One region of the Kerstersia similis genome, then DNA from elsewhere that is predicted to be linked to it. Evidence: predicted binding sites of a transcription regulator. Region 1 holds the regulator's gene; the other holds the start of a gene.
The links. Region 1 encodes sigma-54, which starts transcription at its own class of promoters, with help from an activator protein. Its sites were predicted from a motif close to TGGCANGNAANCTGCTTT; they were not measured.
Positions count from the first base shown of each region.

Region 1 (7,166 bases):
CGGTGTGGCATCCCAGGTGCGGGCCACGGCGTCGGCCACCATCAGCGCCACTTCGGGTTCGGTGGTGCTGAACACTTCAGGCGAGTACTCGTAGCCCCATTGCGTCTGCGGGTACTTGGCCTGGGCTTCCATGACCCACTGCGTACCGCGCACGGCCAGGTCGCGCACTTCCTCGGGCGACATCTTGAAGACGATCTTGCGGAAGGCGGGCGCGCAGGCGTTGTAGAGGTGGATGATGGCTTGCTTGGCGCCAGCGGCGGCTTCGGTGGTGCGTTCGATCAGATCCTGGCGCGACTGGGTCAGCACGATGATGCGGACATCATCGGGAATGCGTTTTTCGTCGATCAGCTTGCGCACGAAGTCGAAATCGGTCTGCGATGCGGACGGGAAGCCGACTTCGATCTCCTTGAAACCGATCTTGATGAGCTGGTCGAAGAAACGCAGCTTGCGTTCTACGCTCATGGGTTCGATCAAGGCCTGGTTGCCGTCGCGCAGGTCGGTGCTCATCCAGATCGGGGCTTTCTCGATGCGACGGCTGGGCCAGGTGCGCTCGGAGAAATCACGCGTGAACGGGACGAAGGGACGGTACTTGGTAGAAGGATTGGCAAGCATGATGCACCTTTGGATCAAGGAGACAGCCGCTGAGGGAGTGTGAATCACGGCCTGGCTCCCGCCCACGGCGGACGCCATGGGTGCCGGTTGTGCCGGCGAAATTGAACGGGGAACGGGTATAGGCGTGGCGACAGGCTGCCGAACTGCCACTGAGCACTAGGCTCGGCAACCGATCGGTAGTAGTAGCGATTGAATGTGCAGCGAGGCAATGGATGCGCCGATGGACAGGCGCAGGCCGGCACGCAGAGCAGAAATGCTTGCGTGGAAGTCGAGAGAGGGGATCGACGTATTGGCCATAGTGCCTATAGTCCAACATGTTTGACGGGAAAAGTCAATGCATATGTCTTGAAAGGTGCGCAGGACCCGGTTTCGGGGAAGAACATGTCGGGTACGGGCAACTTTGGCAGGCTGTGTTGTGTGAGGGGAACGGGTCGGCCGGGAGTGTCAGCGCTGGCCTGGCTTTGTAGTTGTTGTATTCAGGTTCTGGGGTACAAATGGATGGGCGGCTATTTCAGATATAAGAAAATAAATAGCTGTGTATTAAAAAAAACTGTAATTCGATCTGCGCTGTGTCCTTGTGCATGCGGGATGCGGGACAGGTGATTGCACAAGGTGCCGTAGCGTAAATGATCGTTCTATGTTGCGCGATTTGTATGACTAATTGGGTGGCGATTGGGCTGGATAAGCAAATTATTGTGATGACAGTGCGTTGCACCCGCCATTGGTGAATACCTGGGTTTTGGGATTGACATTGCCGGGTATGTCAAAAATGATGATTTTTTGGCTTCAAATAATTTCGGCTTTTTGGGGTAAATCCGTATATTGAGGATGAGGATCGCAAGTGTCAGGAAATCATGCGTAATTCCCTGGTAGTTGTCCTTCTATGTGCGTGAATTTTCTGAAATGCCGCAGTCAATCCCCCGAGACTTCGCCTTTCGTAGGGGTTGGAATTTCTTTTGCAATGCGGCATGATGCGATCTAATGCATTGGTGGAAAACCAGGCGAATTATTATTTTGATAGCATTGCTCTTGTGAACGGTAGTGACAGCGGTGCTGTCAGGCAAGATTTGTTGGATGTATGCCATTCGCATTGAACTTTGTTGTCTGGCCTGAGAGATGACAATCAGTCATTTTCGGAGTTGGCCGTAGGGGATCTGATATGGATATGCGCGCACACATTATTGAAGTCGCGGGCAGCTTGTTTTATGCCGAGGGCATTCGGGCCGTGGGGGTCGATCGCATCATTGCCGAGGCGGGTATTGCCAAAGCGACGCTATACCGGCATTTCGCCACCAAGGAAGCATTGGTGGTTGCGTATCTGAGAGACCGATACGAAAGGATTACGCAGTATCTGCGTGAACAGGTGCTGGAAAGCGGAGAGCAGGATCCGGCGGAAAAGGCGGTGCTGCCTTACCGTATTCTGCAGGAAATGGGCGCACGTACGGAATATCGCGGTTGCGCCTTTTTGCTGGCCGTGGCGGAAAACGAGGGCTGCGCACCGGTTTTGGAGGTGGCGCGCGAGTATCGCCGTTGGCTGCATCAAATGTTTACGGAATTGGTTGCCTGCCTGACGGATGATGCCGAGGCATTGGCGAACGAATTGACGCTTTGTTATGAAGGTGCGATGGCCGCAATGGCGATTCATCGCGAGCCCGCTGCGGCGGATGTGGCGCATCGCTGTGCCTTTGCGCTGATTCGCGCCCGCCAGCCTGTTCCGGTTGCCAGCGCAGCCTGAACAGGCATTCTCCGGGCGATCGTCCCGGAGAATGCCTGGCCGAATTCATTCCGCCTGCAGGCGGGGTTCCTGACGTTGTGGTTTGAATAGCGAAGCCGTATTGGCTGGGGTGGCGGAGGCCGTGCTGGCTGCAGGTTTCAGGGCTGCAGTGAGGGCGGCATTCTGTTCCCGGGCGATATGGAATTTTTCCACGCGGCCGCTGGCCAGTTCCGTAACGGTGCGTTTCAGGTCGCCCAATGCCAGTGGCATATCCCTATCTTGCCAGACCCAATCCAATACGGAGCGACCATCGTTTGACAGGTCGTGGCAGAGGGGTGCCAATTCACCGGGCGGCACGATTTGTTCCCAATGGCGGTTGATTCTTTCCCGCGCCCAGGCGCGCAGCAGGGACAAGACGCCCAGGCTCAACAGCGCAGCCAGCGTCCACCAGACATAAGGGCCGCTGCGCATGGCCATGCCTTGGGCCTCCGTGCTGAATTTGGCCAGAAATTCATAGCGTTGCGCCAGGGCATATGACAGCCCTTGCCAGCAAAGCCATAGCCAGACCAGGGCGGCAAACAGGATTATTCCTCCATCGCGCAGCAGCGCGGGCTGCGCTTTGGTACGCAGATAATTATTCAACACTTGCAGATCATATTGGCTGGGTGCAGTCATGGCGGGTCTTATGGTGCAAAATATGGTTCCCATGATACGACCCGCGCTGGAAATTCGCCAAAGTCAGCAGTTGGTGCTGACGCCACAGTTGCAACAGGCCTTGCGCCTCTTGCAACTATCGTCGCTGGATTTGCAGCAGGAAATCGCACAGGCACTGAATGAAAACCCAGTGCTGGAGCTGGAAGCGCCCGAACAGGCGCCTGCCAGTGAGGTTGGCGAGGATATTTTTTCCGGCGCGACGGGCACCCGGCATGATGGCGATGACGATTTTTTCCCGGAAGCGGCGGCTGCGCCTTCGCTGCGCGAGTATTTGCTGGGCCAGATCAGCTGTACCCGGGCGAGCCGGCGCGATATCGCACTGATGACCGTCCTGATCGACGAACTGGATGACAACGGATATCTGGCCGCCAGTTTCGAGGAAATCCTGGCCTATCTGCCGGCGTCATTGGACATCGAGCAGGGCGAGCTGGAGGCCGCGCTGGCCTTGCTGCAGAATATGGAGCCCGCAGGGATTGCCGCAAGGAATATGACGGAATGCCTGTTGTTGCAGTTGCGCCGGCCAGATCCGACGGTCTGGCCGGAAGCACGTGACCCGGGCATCGTGGCCTTGGCGCGGCAGCTGTGCAGCAGCCATCTGGAATCCTTGGCGGCTGGACGCCTGGCCCACCTGTGTGAAGCGCTGGCATGTTCACCTGCGGACATACGCCTGGCCCATGCATTGATCCGGCGCCTGGATCCTCATCCGGGGCGTGCCTGGACCGTTCCGGTCGCGGATTATGCGGTGCCGGATGTCATCGCCTACCGTAGCGGTAAAAGCTGGCGTGTGCGCCTCAACGGGGATCTGGTGCCCCGGTTGAGCGTGAATGATGCGTATGTGCAAGCCTTGGGGCAGGAACCGCGCGGCAGCTATGAGGGTTTGCAGGCCCATGTACAGCAGGCCCGCTGGTTGATTCGCCAGGTGGCGCAGCGTTTTGAAACCTTGTTGCGGGTCGCGACCGAAATCGTGGCGCGTCAGCAGGCATTTTTTGAGTCGGGTATGGTGGCCTTGCGACCCATGGTGCTGCGCGAGATTGCAGAAGCCTTGGGCCTGCACGAGTCCACGGTCTCGCGGGCGACGGCGGGCAAATATATGGCGACCCCGCACGGCACGCTGGAACTGAAACGCTTTTTCAGCACCGGGGTGCCGGCCGCGGATGGCGAGTCGGCCTCGGCGGCCTCTATCCAGGCGATGATGCGGGAAATGCTGGAGCAGGAAGACCCGCGCAAGCCCTTGTCCGATAGCCAGTTGATGAACAAGCTGGCCGAACGGGGCGTGGAGCTGGCACGCCGTACGGTGGCGAAATACCGCGAGGGCATGCGAGTGCCGACGGCCTCGCAGCGCAAGGCCATGGCCTTGTTGCGTATGGATGATGGTTAATGCCCTGGGGCGATTGCTGACACATGGACGATTCTTCTTTTAGTTTGCGCAAGATTGCACTGGCGGCCTATGGGCCGTCCGTGCTTTTTGGCGTCGGTATCGGGGCCATCACGCCGGTCATTGCGTTGAGCGTGCGCGGTTTGGGAGCCTCCTATGCCGTGGCCGGACTGGTGGCGGCGCTGATCGGGCTGGGTTCGCTGGTGAGCAACATTCCGGCTGCGTTGCTGGTCAACCGCTATGGCGAGCGGCGTGCCATGGTGGGAGCGTCGCTGCTGAGCGCCGTTGCCATGCTGATTGCGATGGTGGCGCATACGGTATGGATGTTGGCGCTCGCAACCTTGCTGGTGGGGGCGGCAGCGTCGGTGTTTCAGCTGGCTCGGCAAAGCTATCTGGTGCAGGCAGTTCCGCTGGCGATGCGCGCCCGCGCGATGTCGGTGCTGGGTGGCACGGCCCGCATAGGGGCATTCGTGGGGCCGTTCGCTGGGGCGTGCCTGATCGCCCTGATGGATCTGCCCGGTGCCTATCTGCTGGCGCTGATCGCCATGCTGGGCGCCGGGGCGCTGGCCTACAAAGTGCCGGAGCTTGAAGTCGCCGCACCGCAGGCAAGCACCGGGGACGGCAAGATATCGCTCGCGTCGATTGCGCGTTCCCATGCCGGTGTGTTCCTGACCTTGGGTTTTGGTGTTCTGCTGATCAGTGTGCTGCGTGCCACGCGCCAGGTGGTCTTGCCTTTGTGGGCAGAACAGCTGGGCTTGGATTCAGTGGCGATTTCGGTGATCTACGGGCTGGTGGCGGCGCTCGACATGGCGGTGTTCTACCACGCGGGCAAGGTCATGGATAGGCATGGCCGTGTCTGGGTGGCGGTACCTTCCGTCATTCTGATGGGCGCCAGCCTGATGTTGATGCCGTTTGCATCCGGTGTGATTTCATTCATGGCGGCAGCTTTGATGCTGGGGTTCGGCAACGGCATCAGTTCCGGCATCATCATGACCCTGGCCGCGGATGCAGCGCCTGCGCAGGGACGCCATCATTTTCTGGGGCTATGGCGGCTGGTGTCGGATGTCGGATCGAGCGCCGGGCCGCTGCTGTTATCAGCCCTGACGGGCGCCATTTCGCTGGCGGTTGGAACGTTTGTGGTCGGCACCCTGGGCTGGGCGGCAGCGGCCGTCTTCTGGCGTTGCCTGCCGCATGGCCCAGGGCCATACCGTCGTAAAACGTAAGGCCTGGATAGCGGGTGATCAGGCCGGGGCAGGCCGATGCGCCGCGCCTGCGTGGGACTGGCCCGTGCGGCGGACGGATGGCGGCTCGGGAAAACCCCGGTACATGCCGGGGCAAATCCACTTGCATAACACAGAGACTTTCCAGATAATTAGTCTCATGTACATTTGTATTTGTAACGCTGTCACTGAGCGCCAGGTTCGCGCTTGCGTCGATTCCGGCGCCGCGACGCTCGATGATCTCCAGTATGAGCTCGGCGTGGCCAGTTGTTGTGGCCGTTGCGCCGAGAGCGCTTGCTCCTACCTACCTGGCGGCGCCTGCCACACCGTGGCGACTGTCGCGTTGCCGGTCGGCGCAGCGCCGGAGATCCTGCCGGCAGCTGCCTCGCAAGTCGCAGCCTGATCATACTCGGCGTGGTCTGCTGGCATCGTGACCTGCTTTTCCTTCAGGGTGCGGGCCCATCGGCAGTGCCGCGCAGCGCTTTCTTGTCTGATTTACACAACATCGCAGATTGGCCATTCTCATTTGGCCAGCGAGTCTCTCTGCAGCCATTCCCTTCTTTTTCGGCACTTTTTTCATGAAAATCAAAAGGTTTTCATGAAAATTGCGTCTGTCAGGCCGCGCCAGGCCTGACTTGCCCGAGCGGCATTTTGCAGTTGCAGACGCATTCTCATTTGCCAGAGCTTTCCTGTCATGGGTCGCACGACGGTTTACCAGATGCGCATCTACCATGGGCTTTTCACGGCATGGATGCTAGCCTGACCGGGTTTACAGCGGTGAACCGGGCGTTGCCGGGGCGTGCTTTCCCGCACCCTGCCTGCCGGCAAGATTGCCATCCAAGGGTTTGCATCTTTCTTCATGGCATACCGCTGCCTTCCCAGAACCATAAAAGCCGGAGCCGATCATGAAAGGCGATAGACAGGTTATCAAGTATTTGAATGCGCAACTGACCAATGAGCTGACGGCCATTAATCAGTATTTCCTGCATGCGCGCATGCTGCGCCATTGGGGCCTGAACCGTTTGGGCAAGCATGAGTACGATGTTTCCATCCACGCAATGAAGCATGCCGATAAGCTCATGGAGCGGATTTTCATGCTCGATGGCTTGCCCAATCTGCAGGATTTGCACAAGTTGCGCATTGGCGAAGATGTGCCGGAAATCCTGTCCTGTGACCTGAATCTCGAACGCGATGAGCATGCGACGCTGCTGGAGGCGATTGCCTACTGTGAGTCGGTCAAGGATTATGTGACGCGCGACCTGTTCCGCCGCATTCTGGACGATACCGAAGAACACATCGACTGGCTGGAAACGCAGATGGGTCTGGTCGAGCAGGTCAGCTTGCAAAACTATCTGCAGCACCAGATGCACGAAGAGGATTGAGCGAGTCTGGGGCGGACGCGCGGCCAGCTGTCCGGCCCAGGACTGTCTAGCCTGCCTTGCTGCCATGAAAAACGCCACGGTGCCCGTTTAAGGGCTGCCGTGGCGTTTTGCCGTTGAGGGGCAGTTGGCGTGCGCTGCGGTTTCAGCGG
Region 1 covers NZ_CBCSIQ010000011.1:55,316-62,481, forward strand. Annotated here, with positions in the region: gene leuA (2-isopropylmalate synthase) at 1-615, opposite strand, end outside; gene ACNA1V_RS08745 (TetR/AcrR family transcriptional regulator) at 1,772-2,347, shown strand; gene ACNA1V_RS08750 (hypothetical protein) at 2,393-3,001, opposite strand; gene rpoN (RNA polymerase factor sigma-54) at 3,033-4,418, shown strand; gene ACNA1V_RS08760 (MFS transporter) at 4,442-5,638, shown strand; gene ACNA1V_RS08765 ((2Fe-2S)-binding protein) at 5,796-6,038, shown strand; gene bfr (bacterioferritin) at 6,541-7,017, shown strand; gene ACNA1V_RS08775 (hypothetical protein) at 7,160-7,166, opposite strand, start outside.

Region 2 (7,166 bases), on a different contig from region 1:
GAGTTCTCGCAGTGATCGTCATCCTGCTGGCGATTGTGCTGGGTGACTACGGGCCATGGTATTTCTCCTGGCTGCTGGGCACAGGGTTCATGATCCTGGTAGCAGCGCTGGGTGGCGTCCTGTTTGAAGCGCAGGAAGACGCCGCCGAGCGTGGCGACGCGGGCGCAGCCGGCCAGGCCAAGGCTGCGAAGGACACCTCAGGCTACTGAGGCTGACTTTCCCAGGCTGGCTGGGCCAGTAGGAAAAGAGGCGTTCCGGTTTTGGCCGGAACGCCTCTTTTTTTCATGCTGGGCTAGAGCTCAGGCTGCGGTTTTTCTGCTGATAGGCAATAGCCAGCGCGTCAGCCAGGCGAGTACGATGCCCGCCGCGGCACCGATGGTATCGGCGAGCAGATCCGCCCATTCTCCAGAGCGCCCGAAACTCGGCTGTATCAGTTCGATCAGCCCGCCATAGGCGATGGCGGCAGCGAAAGTGCGCAAGGCCCAGCGCGGCCGGGCGACCACGAAGGGAAAGACCAGCGCGGCAAAGGCCAGTGCGTGGTGGAGCTTGTCTCCGCCGGAAACGCGAGGCAGGGAGCCCGGCGCGGCCAGCGTCAGATAAGTGATAGCAATCAGAAGGGCCAGGGTGGCAGCCAGCGCCAGTCGGTCAAGCATTGATTGAGTCATGAAAACAGAACGGGAATAGACAACGGTGACAGTCCGGCCTGCGCAGCGGCTCGCTTGTTCAGCGATTGGGGTCGAACCGGCCAAGTGGCCGAACAGTCCGGTGGCGCATCAGGATCGGGCGTGCCTGCGAGGTACAGAGTAAAGCGGGGTGGTGCAGCGATAGCCCGAAATACCGGGGAGGTCGGGCCAAGCCTTGCAAGCTCAGCGCTGGGATCGTATCACGTGGCCAGGATAGGCAAGCTGACATCGAGTCCGGACGAGGCCAATGGCCAGGGCGGCAGGGGACGAACGGTGAACCTGTGCTGCAAGCCTGGCCGTGTCCTGCCCTGGAGGATGGGCGGCGGCAGTGCGGGCCAGCGGGGCGATACGCTAGAATGCGGTTTTGCGGCTTGGGCTCTCGCCCTCTGTCGTGTCTCTTCCTGTTCTGCGCCGCGCTGGATATGTCCGGTGGCGGGCAAGGAGTCTTTCATGTTGCGCGCCTGCTGGCTGGCAGCGTATGTCTGCGCCATCTTGTTGGCCAATATCTTTCTGGACAGCTTTATCGGGTTGCCAGGATTTGGTCTCTTCAGTATCGGTTCCATTTTCTTCGCGGCGGTTTTCACCTTGCGTGATCGCCTGCACGCCTATGGTCTGCCGACGGTCTATCTGGCCATCGGGCTGGCCCTGCTGGTGACGGCAGCCTACGGCCAGTTCATCGCTCACGTACCACCACGTTTTTTACTGGCCTCGTTCGCCGCCATACTGGCAGGCGAGTTGGCCGATACGGCCATGTTTCAGCGACTGCGCCACAGGCGTTGGCATGCGCGCGTGCTTGCCAGCAATGCCGTCAGCGTCCCGCTGGACAGTACCGCCTTCACGGTGCTGGCTTTTGCGGGAGCCATGAGCGTCTATGACATGACGCAGATCATTTATGCGGATGTCATCGGCAAGTTTCTGATTGCCGCCGTGCTGGCCTGGCTGCCGTTCATGCAATGGGAGCGACGCCGGCAGCAAGGCGGAACGGGCGCCTGCCCGTTGACAGTGCCAGATTGTTCGGTGCCTGTCTGTTCCGTGCCTGTCGCTAATGGGCCGTTGGAAATGACACAATCTGGAGAAAAATCATGCTGAGTGCCTATGCCGCGCGCCAGATGCGCCAAGCGCTGGCACGATCCTCGGGCCAGCGGTCAGCGTCGCGGGTCGGCGCAACAGCAGGGGAGGCTGAGGCGACCACGGTGGCCGTGGTGGCCGGGATGGCAGCCGATGTGGCGAGCGACCATACGGCTGTTCCCGAGCGTCCTGATGATTATCGTTCGCCGGACACGGGGGCCGTGCTGAAAACCATTGCCAATCCGCATCCGGGGATGCGGACCTGGCAGCAGCATGAGCTGATCCTGCCCGAATTGTGCCCGGCCTCGCATAATCCGGGGGAGGGGTCCTGGTTGCATATCCGCTATCGCAGCCGGGCGCGCTTGCTCGAAGTGTTTTCACTGGGGGCTTATCTCCAGGCATTCATCGGGCATCGTCTGGTGCGTGATGTCGAGCAGTTGACGCAGGTGCTTGCCCGGGATTGCGCACGGGTACTAGGGCATGGCGTCGAACTGGAAGGATATTTTGTGCTGCCCAAACTGGGCCAGGCGGTTCGTACGCGGGTGCGGACAGCGGGTTGAACGGACGCCCGGCAGGCGGGGTTGCAGCCGGCGGGGCAATCAGCCTCTGGCCCGGACAAGGGCATGGGGGGGCATGAGCCCTGGGTCGCGTTCCAGGTGACGATAAATGGTACTGCGATGGATGCCCAGCCGCCGCGCCGCCTGTGACACGTTGCCACTGCAGGCCGCCAGGGTTTGTTCGATCATGGCAAGCGTGGCGTCGCGCAGGCCGGCGGGCTTCGTGCGGGGCGCGGGGGGAGCATCTGCTGCCACGGCGGATGCGGCGGCGCCGGTATCAGATGGCGATGCCGGCTGAAGGGGAGGTGATCCGGCCGTGTTGGATGTCTGGCTACCGGGCAGCGCAACATTTTGCAGATACGCGGCGACATCTGCGGCAGTGATCACGCTGCCGGGGGCGCTCATGACGCTCAAGGTACGCATGAAGGCCTGGAGTTCGCGGTAATTGCCGGGCCAGGGGTGGCGGGTGAGTTGATCCAGCGCGCTGTCATCCAGGGTCAAGGGCAGGGCATCGCCTGCGGTGGCGCGCAGCATGCTGCACACATAACTGCGGAAATCCGCGCGTTCGCGCAGTGGCGGCAAATTGACGCGCAGGTCATGCAGGCGATAGAACAAGTCATTACGGAACTGCTCGGCCTGCACCAGTGCGCCGATGTCCCGGTGGGTGGCGCTGATCAGGCCGAATTCGACCGGTATCAGGCGATCCGAACCCAGGGGTTGCACCGCCCGTTCCTGCAAGGCGCGCAGCAGGCGGGTCTGCAGACTGAGAGGCATGTCGCCGATTTCATCCAGGAACAGAACGCCACCGTCTGCCTCGCGCAGCCGGCCACGCGAGCCATTGCGGCGCGCGCCGGTAAAGGCGCCGGCTTCATAGCCGAACAGTTCGGCTTCGATCAGGGATTCAGGCAGGGCGCCGCAATTGACGGCAACAAAGGGGCCATTGCGCCAGCGGCTGGCTGCGTGCAGCCGGCGGGCATAAATTTCCTTGCCGGCTCCGGTTTCCCCTTGCAGAAACACCCCCAAGCCGCCATCAAAGGCACGGCGCACGGCATCAAATCGCGTGCTCAGTTGGGGATCCAGGGCCAGCTTGGGTGCCAGGGCGGGGTGGGGGCGGACGCCTGCGGGCCGCTCTTCCCTGGGCGGTGTTTCCGCTGATGCCTGGCCCTCAGGGCGTACCGGGCGTGCGGGAGAGGCGGCCGGCGTTGGGGGGGAAGCGTGTGCTGCGGCAGGGGGAGACACCGGCGCGCTTGCAGCCGATGCTGCCAGGGAAACGGCGCTGGATGCCGGGAAGGTCGCGCCGACCGGGATGAGTGTGCGATTGCGGAACAGGCTGGCATAAAAGCTTTCGCCGTCCGGGGCCCGCAGCAAGGTGGCCTCCTGGCCCAGTTGTTGCCATTCGCCCAGCCAGCGTTGCGCCGGCTGATCAAGCAAGTCGCTCCAGGAGGTGCGCAGCAGGCTCAGCGCAAGGTCATTGGCGCCAACAATGTGGCCGTCCTCCAGCAGCAGCAAGGCCCGCTCAGTCGATTCCAGCAAGGAAGGCTGGCGTTGAAAGACGAGCAATTCCCGCCCGGAGAGGCTTTGCTGCATCATCCGGTTGGTAATCAGCCGTGAACACAGCGCGGCCAGGCCCAGCGCGTAGTCATGCAACTGCGACGCTTCGCCGGAAATATCGAGTACACCCATGCGGTCGCCACGCGGCGACCAGACCGGCGCACCGTGACAACTCAGAATACGGTTGCAGTGCAGATAATGTTCCGCACCATGCACGCGTACCGGCGTGTTTTCCAGCAAGGCAGTGCCGATGGCATTGGTGCCGCGGTGCTGTTCGGCCCAGCTGACGCCGGGCTGCAGCGCCACGCTTTCCGCCTGTTGCAGGAAACTGGTGTTTCCAGCGGTTTGCAGGATCACCCCAGTGGCATCCGCCAGCAGCACGATGCCGGCGTGGCGCCCCACCATATTGGAGAGCGTGTCGATTTCCGGCTGGGCCGCCTGCAGCAGGCTGGCATGCTGTGCCAGCCTGACATTGAGTTCGCCGCGTACCAGCATGACGGGATCGGGTTGCATGTCGGATTCCCGAGCCATGCAGCGTTGCCAGGAACGCAGCACCGAGGCCGAAGAGGGTTCGGCTTGCAGTGCAGCGGCGAAATGGAATGTCATCTCTATGGCCTCCCTTAGAACGTCGTTACGATCTATGCGTGGTACGCGCAAGGCGACAAAGATTGCAAAATCAAAGTGTCGCTTTATGCGACAGGTGTTGTCTTTGAATGTGTCGCAGTGTCGCGGTTTGCAGCGTTGCAGCCAGGACTGGCTGAGGTACGGCATAAGCAAATTATGCCCTAAACCTGCGCCTGCACCAGCGCGGAAAACGAGAAGCATTTTTTCCTGCTTCTTGGCATGCTAATTGCTTATGTACCGGCAAGGGCGGCGCCGCATGGTGCGGTTCCGAACCGTTAAAGGAGAAGAGGCATGAATCTGTCAGATTTGAAGAAGCTGGGACTGGATGTCGAATTTCCGTTCAAGAAGAAGTATGAGAACTTCATCGGTGGCAAGTGGGTTGCACCGGTGGCAGGCAACTACTTCGAGGACATTTCGCCCATCACCGGCCAGGCATTTACCAGTGTGCCGCGTTCCGACGCGCAGGATATCGAATTGGCCCTGGATGCCGCCCATGCCGCGCGTGCCGCCTGGGGCAGGACGTCCGCTGCCGAGCGCTCCAACATCCTGCTGCGCATCGCCGATCGCATCGAACAGAACCTCGAACGCCTGGCGGTTGCCGAAACCATAGATAACGGCAAGCCGCTGCGCGAAACCATGGCTGCCGACCTGCCACTGGCCGTGGATCACTTCCGTTACTTCGCGGGTTGCCTGCGGGCCGAGGAAGGCGCAATTTCCGAGATTGACAGCACCACGGTTGCCTACCACTTCAAGGAGCCCATTGGCGTGGTCGGTCAGATCATTCCGTGGAATTTCCCCTTGCTGATGGCCGCCTGGAAGCTGGCGCCGGCACTGGCGGCAGGATGCCCGGTCGTGCTGAAGCCGGCAGAGCAGACGCCGGCTTCCATCCTGGTACTGATGGAGCTGATTGGCGACCTGCTGCCGGCAGGCGTGCTCAATATTGTCAACGGCTTTGGCAAGGAGGCCGGTGAGGCCTTGGCGACCAGCAAGCGCATTGCCAAGGTGGCATTCACGGGCTCCACGCCGGTGGGGCGCCATATCCTGCATGCCGCAGCAGAAAACCTGATTCCGGCAACGGTCGAACTGGGCGGGAAATCGCCCAATATCTTCTTTGCCGACGTTCTCGATAAGGATGATGCTTTCCTGGACAAGGCCTTGGAAGGTCTGTCTATGTTCGCTTTGAACCAGGGTGAAATCTGCACATGCCCCTCGCGCATCCTGATTCAGGAATCCATCTACGAGCGTTTTATTGAAAAGGCGGTTGCCCGGGTCAAGTCCATCAAGACCGGTAACCCGCTGGATCGCCAGACCATGGTGGGAGCGCAGGTATCCAAGGCGCAGATGGACAAGATCCTGTCCTATATCGACATCGGCCGCAACGAAGGCGCAGAGTGCCTGATCGGCGGCACGCGTAACCCGCTCAAGGAAGGCCTGGAGGATGGCTACTACATCAGCCCGACTTTGCTGCTGGGCAAGAATGACATGCGTATTTTCCAGGAGGAAATTTTCGGGCCCGTCGCGGCTGTCACGACGTTCAAGGATGAGGAAGAAGCCATCGCCATCGCCAACGATACGTCCTTCGGCCTGGGTGCCGGTGTCTGGACGCGTGACGGTTCGCAAGCCTACCGGGTCGGGCGTGGCGTGCAGGCAGGCCGGGTCTGGACCAACTGCTATCACCTCTATCCTGCGCATGCGGCGTTCGGTGGCTACAAGGAATCCGGTATCGGCCGTGAAACCCACAAGGTCGCCTTGTCCAACTACCAGCAAACCAAGTGCCTGCTGGTGAGCTACAGCCCCAACGCATTGGGCTTTTATTGAGCACGAAACGAGCAGACGGTAGGCCGGGACGTTTCGGCCTGCTGCCTGCGCGTTGTCTGTGGCGCCCAGCGCCACAGACCCCTTTGGTGGCGAAGCATGATCGGGATCAAGACGCCCGGTCACGCTTTTGTCCATGATGGTGTTTGATTTGTTTCAAGGAGCGTATCCATGCAACGCACGATGAAAGCGGCAGTTCTACGTACTTTCGGCCAGCCCCTGCGGATCGAAGAAGTTGAAGTTCCGCGTCCGGGGCCGGGTGACATCCTTGTCAAGATCGAAGCATGCGGCGTTTGCCATACCGATCTGCACGCCGTGGAAGGAGATTGGCCGGTCAAGCCCAATCCGCCCTTCATTCCAGGCCATGAGGGCGTGGGGCATGTCGTGGCGGTTGGCCAGGGCGTCACTCATGTCAAGGAAGGGGATCGCGTCGGTATTCCCTGGCTGTATTCGGCTTGCGGTTATTGCGAGCACTGCCTGGGCGGCTGGGAAACGCTGTGTGAAAAGCAGCAGAATGCCGGTTACTCGGTCAATGGCGGCTTTGCGGAATACGCGCTGGCCAATGCTTCCTATGTCGGTTTGCTGCCCAAGAGCGTGGACTTCATCGAGATTGCGCCTATCCTGTGCGCCGGCGTGACGGTGTACAAGGGATTGAAGATGACGGAGACCCAGGCTGGGCAATGGGTCGCCATTTCGGGAATCGGCGGCCTTGGGCACGTGGCTGTGCAGTACGCGCGAGCCATGGGGCTGAATGTTGCCGCCGTGGATGTTGATGATGAAAAGCTGGAACTGGCGCGCAAGCTGGGCGCCGAAGTCACCGTTAATGCACGCAATACCGACCCTGCGGCTTACCTGAAACGTGAAGTCG
Region 2 covers NZ_CBCSIQ010000024.1:49,683-56,848, reverse strand. Annotated here, with positions in the region: gene ACNA1V_RS13950 (hypothetical protein) at 1-209, shown strand, start outside; gene ACNA1V_RS13945 (VanZ family protein) at 300-653, opposite strand; gene ACNA1V_RS13940 (VUT family protein) at 1,134-1,772, shown strand; gene ACNA1V_RS13935 (hypothetical protein) at 1,766-2,311, shown strand; gene ACNA1V_RS13930 (sigma-54-dependent Fis family transcriptional regulator) at 2,351-4,465, opposite strand; gene exaC (acetaldehyde dehydrogenase ExaC) at 4,775-6,301, shown strand; gene adhP (alcohol dehydrogenase AdhP) at 6,470-7,166, shown strand, end outside.
Region 2: exaC (acetaldehyde dehydrogenase ExaC) is a predicted target of sigma-54. The motif match lies at 4,699-4,716, and genes of this name have one in related genera.